DNA from 3 places in the Priestia sp. ST2 genome. Region 2 is predicted to be linked to each of the others. Evidence: riboswitches for the same ligand, from Rfam matches in the RefSeq annotation. Region 2 holds a riboswitch; each other region holds the start of a gene.
What was found. A riboswitch is a leader RNA that binds a small molecule or an ion and turns the genes downstream of it on or off. The one in region 2 is predicted to bind thiamine pyrophosphate.

Region 1 (3,141 bases), on a different contig from region 2:
ACCAAATGCAAGTGTACCGACAAGTGCCGTTGCGATTAAAGCATTCACTGGAACGCCTCGTTTATTCACTTTTGCTAAGAACCTTGGTGCTTTTCCATCTTTCGCTAAGTTCCACAGCATACGCGTAGAAGCATACATACCTGAGTTACCAGCAGATAAAACGGCTGTTAAAATAACGGCATTGATAGCTGATGCTGCAAACGCCAGACCTGCTCGTTCGAATATTAAAGTAAATGGACTTACTCGCACATCATCACTTGCTAATGAATCGGCTGTGTATGGAATAAGCATCCCGATAACAAAAATAGCTAAAATATAAAATAACAAGATGCGCCAGAAGACTTGTTTAACTGCGCGAGGAACCGTTTTTTCCGGATCTTCACTTTCTCCAGCTGCGACTCCAAGCAACTCTGTTCCTTGAAATGAAAAACCAGCAGCCATAAAAATACCTAAGACAGTAAAGAATCCACCGTGAATGGGTCCATCACCAAGCGTGAAGTTTTTAAACCCTGGTGCTTCATTGTTAAAGATACCAAAAATCATCATAATGCCAATAACTAAAAAGATGATAACCGTTACTACTTTAATTAACGAAAACCAAAATTCAGATTCACCAAATCCTCTTACAGAAAGGTAGTTAAGCCCAAACATAATTAATAAAAACAGGGCACTCCATAAAATAGAAGAAGAGTTTGGGAACCAAAATTTCATAATAAGGGCTCCAGCAGATAATTCAGCTGCAATCGTAATAGCCCAGTTATACCAATAGTTCCAGCCGAGAGCGAAACCAAAGGATGGATCTACAAACCGAGACGCATACGTACTAAATGAACCGGCTTCAGGCATATAAGCTGCGAGCTCCGCTAGGCTGGTCATCAAAAAGTAAACCATGACACCAATGATAGCGTAAGCTAAAAGCGCTCCCCCAGGTCCTGCTGTGTGAATTGCTCCACCACTTGCTAGGAATAAGCCGGTTCCGATGGCTCCTCCTAATGAAATCATCGTTAAGTGGCGAGATTTCAACCCACGTTTTAATTCTTGCTGCTCTTGCATAGATAAATACTCCTTTCGAATGTACGGAAAGAGACGGGATAACATAAAAAAAGCCCGCAGTATATGTGCGCGCTTTTAAATCTGAAAACCGCGTCAACCTTCCGTGAAGATAGCTCTTCACATCACTCGCATGATGTGACAGTTCTGTTCCTGTTCGGAGACAGCCCCAGCTTAAATCAACCGAGAAGTGATCTAAACTTCGGCAATTTTTCCTTTCAAGCAACATCCTCAATGTTCTCTGCATTTCCGTTGCTTTACTATTAAAAACTGCGACCTCTACCTCATCGATTAGGATGAGGGTTTTTTATATTCATTTGACATAAAAGAAGTATACCAAATACTAAAACGATTGTCATTATAAAAAATAGATTCAGAAAATAGAAACATCTTTGAAATCTCTCGAATCTATTTTGCTACATATGGTATAATGAATGTTGTCATAATACTACATAAATATCCGAACGTACCACAGGGGGAGCCGCCGTGCTGAGAGTGAACAAATTGTTCAGACCCTTCGAACCTGTTAGTTAACGCTAGCGTAGGAATGTGGGAATAGTAGCATATATTTGCTTACTCCTGTGTAAACCGTTTGATATGAATGATTCAAAAACAGGAGTGAGAAACGTGAATAAAGCATTACCTTTACAGGCTAAAATTGAAATAGCTATTTTTGCAGCATTAGCACTTCTACTTGATCTTTTGCCTTCCATTAAGATTGCAACGGCTGTGAGTATTTCGTTCTCCATGGTGCCCATTTTTATTATGTGCTTTCGCTGGGGAGTAAAAGGCGGGGCTCTATCTGGTCTATTATGGGGGCTGTTGCAGTTGGCAACAGGAACGGCTTATATTTTAACAGCGCTACAAACGTTTATTGAATATATTGTGGCTTTTGCTTTTATAGGTTTTGGAGGTATTTTTTCGCAATCTATTAAAACAAATTTAGCTAACAATAACAGATCAAAAGCTTTTGTTTTGATTGTTTTATCCCTTGTTATCGGCAGCTTCGCACGGTATTTCTGGCACTTTATTGCGGGCATTATTTTTTGGGGATCATATGCGCCAAAGGGTATGTCCGCTCTATGGTATTCTTTTTCAATGAACGGTATTTCAATGGTAGGGTCACTAATAGCCTGCTTAATCATTCTTTCACTATTAATTCCATCCGCATCAAGAATGATTGTAACTAAATCACACTCATCATAAGCAAAAAGACTAAATCTACCAAGATTTAGTCTTTTTTGTCATTTGTCACCTTTGTTTACACAAAAGTGTGTCAGGTTTGATAACATAGTTAGTGAAATATTCAAAAAACTGTTTTATGATAATCACCATATTCAAACGAGATAAGGGATTGATAGCATGCTACAGAAATGGATAACGAGCATAGGTTTAGATATCGGAACAAGCACAACAAAACTGATTGTAAGCAAGCTGTTAATAGCAAATCAACAAAATCAGTTTACGCTGCCAGGCTGTCAAATTATTGATCGTCGCGTAACGTATGTAAGTTCTATCTATACCACCCCTATGCTAAACGATGTTGAAATCGATGTTCAAAGATTAACGGTACTACTAGAACAAGAGTATAAGAACGCAGGAATCTCCTTAGATCAAGTGGAGGCAGGTGCTGTGATCATCACAGGAGAAACGGCCAGAAAGCAAAATGCAGAAAGTATCGTTCACTATCTAGCCGAACATGCTGGGGATTTTGTTGTTGCAACAGCCGGCGCTGACTTAGAGGGAATATTAGCAGCAAAAGGATCGGGAGCAATAGAGCGTTCTGCTGAAACAAATGCAGTAATTGCCAATATTGATGTAGGAGGAGGCACTGCTAACATCGCTTTATGTCAAAATGGAAAAGTGATAGAAACGTTTACACTGCATGTAGGCGGGAGATTAATTCGACTAAATGAAGACGGTCTTGTTACCTACGTTTCGTCTCATTTAACTGAATTTTTGAAAAATAATTCTTTGACACTGCGAGAAGGTGAAAAAGCAGCATTTGAAAAGCTCTCGTCTATCTGTCAATTACTAGCTGAAGAAACCGTGAATTATGTAAAAGCGCTGAATCAAAATTCCTCGCTGCTC
Region 2 (3,141 bases):
GCGTTGTAGGAGATGGCTGCGCTTTTTCTAATTCTTTTTCGCTGATTTCAAATTTCTTGGCATACTCACGGTGCAGGCTCATTTCTTCGTTTAATGTAGAATCCAAAAGTGCAGCAAATTTCCCCATCGTTTGAACATCAGTAGCTTTCATGGCTCCAATCGCAAATAATTTGGCATAATCAATTAGGTAAAGGTAATCTTGAATCATGTAAAAGCGAAACTTCTCCTTTTCAAGCGTTCCGTCTCCCATTCCCTGTACAAAGGGATGATTATGATTTTGACGCCAAATAGGCTGCAGCTTTTCGTATAATCGTTCACTAAATTTCATGATGATCACTCCTTATGCGTATGCAGCCACGTATAAATGAACTGCACCATCACTTTTGTATATTGAATAAGCTGATTCATATCTAATTGTTCATTCACAGCATGTGCATTTGCTAAATTTCCCGGACCGTAAATAGCTGCCGGAATTCCCGCATCAGCTAGCCAACCGCCATCTGTTACGCTAGTTGACACATCGATTGGGGGCTTTTTCCCTTCAATTTGTTCATGAGTATTTGCAAGAAGCTGTACTCCAGCATGATTTTCATCAATTTCTAATGACGGGAAGATTTCTCCTCTGTCTTCAATCATTGATGTGCCTCCCCATTCAAAGGTTGGCAGGTTATCTTTTAACCATGGATCTGCTTTTGCAATAGCTAAAATGTATTCTTCCACTTCTTTTGATACTTGGTCGTATGATTCATTGGGATAATAGTGAACGGTGATCCACAGCCTGCATTCATCTGCAATAAACGCAGCATGCCTTCCCCCTTCGATTACTGCTGGATTAATCGTATTTGTTCCCGGCAAAAATCCTGGATAGCTTTTTGTAACAGCCCAGTGGCGCTCCAATTCTTGCAGCCCTCCGATCACTTTTGCCATCTTCTCAATAGCACTCGCAGCTAACAGACCTCCTCCAGCATGAATCATACTTCGGCGTGTACCGTCATGATAGGTTTTACTGCTTTTTATCGTAATCCATCCCGTGATCACTCCGCCTTGACCTTGAATATGTAAATCACTCGTATCAGCAACAAGCGCAAAGTCAGCTGTATATCCTTTCTGACAGCATTGCAGCGTACCTGCCTCTCCCACTTCTTCTCCTACAACGGATTCAAAAATCAAGTCTCCCGGCAGTTCGATTCCTGCTTCTGTTAAAAGCTGGACTGCAAATAATGCTCCTGCCAAGCCGCCTTTCATATCAGCAACTCCGCGTCCGATTATCATGTTGTCTTTTACCACAGCTTCAAACGGATTTGTCTCCCACTTTTCATTTTCTTGTACCTCAGCTACATCCATATGCCCGTTAATAATTAAGCTTTGATAGTCAGCTGATTTTTTCCCTTTTAGCGTGCCCACTACAATAGGATCGTTGCAATATAAATCCCACATATCGATGGAAAAACCGCAGCTTTTAAGGAAATCTGCTACGTAACGCTGCGCTTCATGAGAATTTCGTGCAGGAGGCGCCGGCGTTTTATATGAAACAAGCGTTTTTACTAACTGGATTAGCTCCCCTTTGCGCTCCTCTACCTGTTTGACAATCAAATCAATTGTTTCTTCCATGTATGACACCTTCCTTTACGCATAAAAAAACACTTCTTTCGCAGGAAAGAAGTGTTTTTGTTTATATACAAAAAATTATTATAACGAGTTCGTAAGGAAATACCATACAAAACATCCATTACAATACCTCTTTCCTACGCTAGTATTACCTAGTTCAGGTTATAAGGGTTAAGACTTCTCGTCTCTCTCAGCTTAGAAAGCACCCCTAGTGGCGTTGTATCTCTATAAAATTAAACGATTATCATATGTTTACCTGTAATAGTTTTATCATAGTAAAGCGTTTTATTCAATAGAAAGGTTCATGATTCAGCAATGAAAATAGTTTCCTTTTTAGTAAAATAAAAAGCACACACCTTTTTTAAGCAGTGTGTGCTCTTTACTTTTATAAGCTTACTAGTTAGCGGCTTTTTTAAAAATACGCGGTTTTTCCATTTAGACAGTGACAAGCTCAAGTTTTTGCCCCGGTCTCACTAACGAAAGCAGCTCATGATCTTCTTCTATTACATACCCAACCACATTCACATTAGCATTTGCAGGCAAATTCGTTTTAGCTATTTGAACCTCTCCTCTGTAACGTCCGTAGCCATCATTGTCCATTGTAATTGCTCCCTTTCTGCGCTCTACTGTATGAAATGGCGGCACTGGTTTTACAGATCGAGTATCAACTAAACGCAGAACGTCTTTTGATACATCCGGACGCACGCTGTACGTTCCCTCTATATGAGGTGAACGAATGCGCAGCGGAATAATACGGCTTTCTTGATATTGAACCAAACGCTTTAATAAACTTGAACCGGCGCATGGATCTCCAATATAAACCTCTGCTACTCCGCATCCGTATAAATCTACTGCAGAGGTAAAAGGACATCTATTACGGTCTGTTTCTCTAGTAGGAAGACCTTGATAAATAGGGCCTCTTTTTTCGTCTTCTCCAGGAATATAAGCGCAGACTGGAATCCGAAGTTCATTAAATAAATCTGTCTGCTGTTGAAAAAACGTTTCTTCAAGCCCTGTTTCAGGCCGCGGATAAAAATTATGCCATGCAAGCAGCTGATGATGATGAAGACCTGCAGATAAGAGTGCTTCAATTTCTTGTTTGGATAACGTACTTGCATTAACAGCAATATAAAATTCATTCGCAAGCGAAAGAGTTTCTTCTGCGCTAAAGCCATCGTCTAGTCTAATACCAGATACGCCAAGTGAAGATAGCGACATAAGGCTTTCAATACCTAAATGAACTGGCGTATGCTTAGATACGTCTGCATACACGCTTATTCCACAATCTCTAGCCACATGAAGCAAGTCTTTTGCCCGTTCAGCCAAATCTCCTTTTTCTTCTGGAATGTGAAGCGAAGTGAATGCACGTGTGACGCCGCACTCACTCGCTTCTATTAATTTTTCGGGGGCATCACTATCATTTAAATAAAACGAAATACCGATCATTCAAACTCCCTCGCCATTTCATCGTTAAATCCAAAGAAATAGGTACAAACAAAGCCTGCTGTATAAGCAACAACTAATCCAAGTAAA
Region 3 (3,141 bases), on a different contig from region 2:
TACATATGCACGTTATTTGCTGAATCTTTCCTTATTATATACGGGCTATCCAATAGGAACGGTAATTGAAAACCTATTAGGAAGCTTCATACTAGGCCTATTAACAGGATTTTTTGTGTGGAAAAAGCCAAAAGAATGGATAAAGCTTGGACTAGGAGTTGGCGTATGCGGCGGTTTTACAACGTATTCAACGTTTGCAGGAGACGTCATTTCTCTCACTCAGCACCATTTATTTTGGGGAGCCATTTATGTAATGGTCTCTTTTGTAGGTGGAATCCTTCTTGCTTTAGCAGGCTATCTATGCGGTGAAGCGGCAGGGAAAAATTTAGTGAAAGTACATGAGGTGAAGTAAATGAGCATAGTGAGCTTGGCACTTGGCGGGGCAGCTGGAGGAATATGCCGTTATCTTTTGGGTTTAAAAGTTACAAAAACAGTTTCAAACCCTCCTTTTCCAGTATCAATGCTGTTTGTAAACTTGCTTGGTGCGTTTGGGCTTGGTCTTTTTTACGGTAGTTATTATGGAAAGGTTCCGAGTCATGCTTATGATGATTCAATATTTTTAATGATTGGCATTGGTTTTTTTGGTGCCTTTACCACTTTTTCAACGTTCAGTGTGGAAACCGTACAGTTAATTCGAGAAAAATCTTATCGGAAAATGCTGGCGTACGTGGGGATTTCAGCATTGGGAACAGTTGGTTTATTTACAGTCGGTTTACTGGCAGGAACGTTTTTATTTAAGTAAAGAGAACGTTTCTAGTAGGGAAAAACAAAAAGACGGAGAAGTAGAGAATGGATAGAAAAGCAGAAGTTTGGAAATACATTTTGTTGATTGTAGCTGTTGCAGGTCAGATCATCGGTTTTTTATTTTTATTTATAAATGTTGTGGCGGCATTTATTTTTTACGGTTTTTATATTCTAACTTTTATTATGTTACTCCTGCTGTTTATATGGGATCGGAAAAAGGAAAAAGACAAGGAAGAATTTGACGACTATACCGATTACTAATCATATAAAAAGCAGAATGATGCGGTGCGCCGGACCTCTTACTTAGTAAAGAAGCTTAAAAGATACATCTATAAAAGGAAGAGAGCCGTAAGAGCATAAAGAGATATTGTATTTACATCTAGTTGTGTTATAATTTTAAGTGCGAAAACAAAATCAATAAATAGCAATCACTAGGGGAGCTTTTTGAAGCTGAGACGAATGTATTTCGGACCCTTTGAACCTGATCTGGTTTGTACCAGCGTAGGGAAGTGGCGATCATGTTTACATAACGATGCATGCTAACCACTCTACGTTGTAGAGTGGTTTTTTTGTATGTAATAAAGCCCTCTACACAAGATGAAGTGGTTGAAATTTCTTTTTATTCTGAACGGAAAGGTTTCGATCATATGGATATTCCTAAATTTCATGTCGTTACAACAGATAAGCAGCCAATTGAAGAGGTTCGGGACATTTTAACGGCTATTGAGCCTTTTGCGGGTGCCATTCATATTAGAGAAAAAAAGAAAACGGCAAAGCAGATTCAATGTTTGCTAGAAAGCCTGCCATTTTGTCTCTCTAAAATTATTGTAAATGACCGAGTTGATGTAGCGCATGCTTTAAAAGCAAAAGGCGTACAGCTTGCCTATCATAGTTTAGATGTTTCGTGTGTTAGAGACGTATTTCCTTCTCTTATTGTCGGAAAATCAGTTCACTCTGTGGAAGAGGCTTTAGAAGCTGAAAAAGATGGTGCTCACTACATTCTATACGGACATATTTATTCAACACATTCAAAAAAAGGATTAAAAAGTCGAGGGGTAGCAGCACTAAAAGAAGTAGTAGATGCTGTACAGATACCGGTTATTGCCATTGGAGGAATTACACCTGTAAATGCCAAAGAGGTGCTTCAAACAGGAGCACACGGTATAGCTGTGATGTCTGGTGTCATGCTTGCGCAAAATCCCCTTAAAGCGATTAAACAATATTCTCATATATGGACATCTGGAGGTGGAGAAAATGAAGCAGCATTATGATGTACTGTTAGTCGGAGGAGGCATAATCAGCTCTTCTATCGCTTATCATTTGTCAAAACAAGGAGCATCAGTGGCCATTCTTGAACGAAATCAAATTGGTTGTGAAGCTTCAAGTGCAGCAGCTGGTATTTTAGGTGCTCAAGCTGAAATTGATGAAGAAGGTCCTCTTTTAGACCTTGCTATTAAGAGCAGAAGCATGTTTCCTGAGCTGGTGAAGGAACTAAAAGAAAAAACGGCCATCGACGTAGAGCTCATTCAAAAAGGCTTATTAAAAGTCGCTGTAACAGAAGAAGATGCACACGTATTAAAGAAAAAAGCTGCTCAGCACCACCGATGGGATGAACATGTAAGATGGATCGATGTAAAAGAAGCGCGTTTGTTAGAACCCGGGCTCTCTCCAGACATATACGGAGCCATTACAATACCGGGGGACGGCCAGCTAGCTCCGGCTAAGTTAACGCAAGCCCTTGCTCATGGAGCCTTGTATCACGGAGCAGATATATTCGAATACTGTGATGTTCATTCTCTTATTATGGAAAATGAAACAGTAAAAGGTGTACAGACGTCCAAAGGCTCTTTTTACGGAGAAAAAGTAGTTATTGCAGCAGGCTCATGGGCTAAACGCTTTATTTCTTCTGAACATTTAGGTCGCGTGTTTCCCGTAAAAGGGGAGTGTATTGCTCTTCGAAGTCATAAGCCGCTGCTTTCTAAAACGATTTTTTTAGATGAGGGTTTTTACTTAGTGCCTAAGACTGGTGGAAGAATCGTAATCGGGGCAACTAAGCTACAGCATGACTTTACCAAGACGGTTTCTGCACAAGGTATTCAATTTTTGCTGAATAAAGCTTCGGCGCTTCTGCCAGCTATTAAAGAAGCCACATTTGAAAAAGCATGGGCTGGTCTTCGTCCACAAACAAATGATGGCTGGCCTTATTTAGGAGAGCATCCTGAAATAGCGAATCTACACATGGCGTTTGGCCACTACCGAAACGGTATTTTATTAAGTGCTGCAACTGGAAAAATTATGGCTGATGCTTTGTTAGGGAAAAAGCTGAATCATTCATTTTTTACATCATTTCAGCTAACAAGAGTAATGGAGGGAGTTCATTGAATCTAATCATTAATG

Region 1: it holds a riboswitch for thiamine pyrophosphate, as region 2 does, so the genes downstream of both, thiT (energy-coupled thiamine transporter ThiT) here and AC0KUU_RS15795 (acetylornithine deacetylase) in region 2, are expected to answer to the same signal.
Region 3: it holds a riboswitch for thiamine pyrophosphate, as region 2 does, so the genes downstream of both, AC0KUU_RS26635 (thiamine phosphate synthase) here and AC0KUU_RS15795 (acetylornithine deacetylase) in region 2, are expected to answer to the same signal.

The regions. Positions count from the first base shown of each region.
Region 1 is NZ_JBVVNT010000002.1:236,198-239,338, forward strand. It holds gene AC0KUU_RS07625 (amino acid permease) at 1-1,053, opposite strand, end outside; lysine riboswitch at 1,156-1,340, opposite strand; TPP riboswitch at 1,515-1,615, shown strand; gene thiT (energy-coupled thiamine transporter ThiT) at 1,648-2,256, shown strand; gene AC0KUU_RS07635 (ethanolamine ammonia-lyase reactivating factor EutA) at 2,413-3,141, shown strand, end outside.
Region 2 is NZ_JBVVNT010000003.1:664,812-667,952, forward strand. It holds gene tenA (thiaminase II) at 1-328, opposite strand, end outside; gene AC0KUU_RS15795 (acetylornithine deacetylase) at 334-1,611, opposite strand; TPP riboswitch at 1,726-1,828, opposite strand; gene AC0KUU_RS15800 (MupG family TIM beta-alpha barrel fold protein) at 2,044-3,054, opposite strand; gene AC0KUU_RS15805 (PTS transporter subunit EIIC) at 3,051-3,141, opposite strand, start outside.
Region 3 is NZ_JBVVNT010000009.1:61,857-64,997, reverse strand. It holds gene AC0KUU_RS26650 (fluoride efflux transporter FluC) at 1-352, shown strand, start outside; gene crcB (fluoride efflux transporter CrcB) at 353-742, shown strand; gene AC0KUU_RS26640 (hypothetical protein) at 790-1,005, shown strand; TPP riboswitch at 1,168-1,269, shown strand; gene AC0KUU_RS26635 (thiamine phosphate synthase) at 1,392-2,015, shown strand; gene thiO (glycine oxidase ThiO) at 1,999-3,126, shown strand; gene thiS (sulfur carrier protein ThiS) at 3,123-3,141, shown strand, end outside.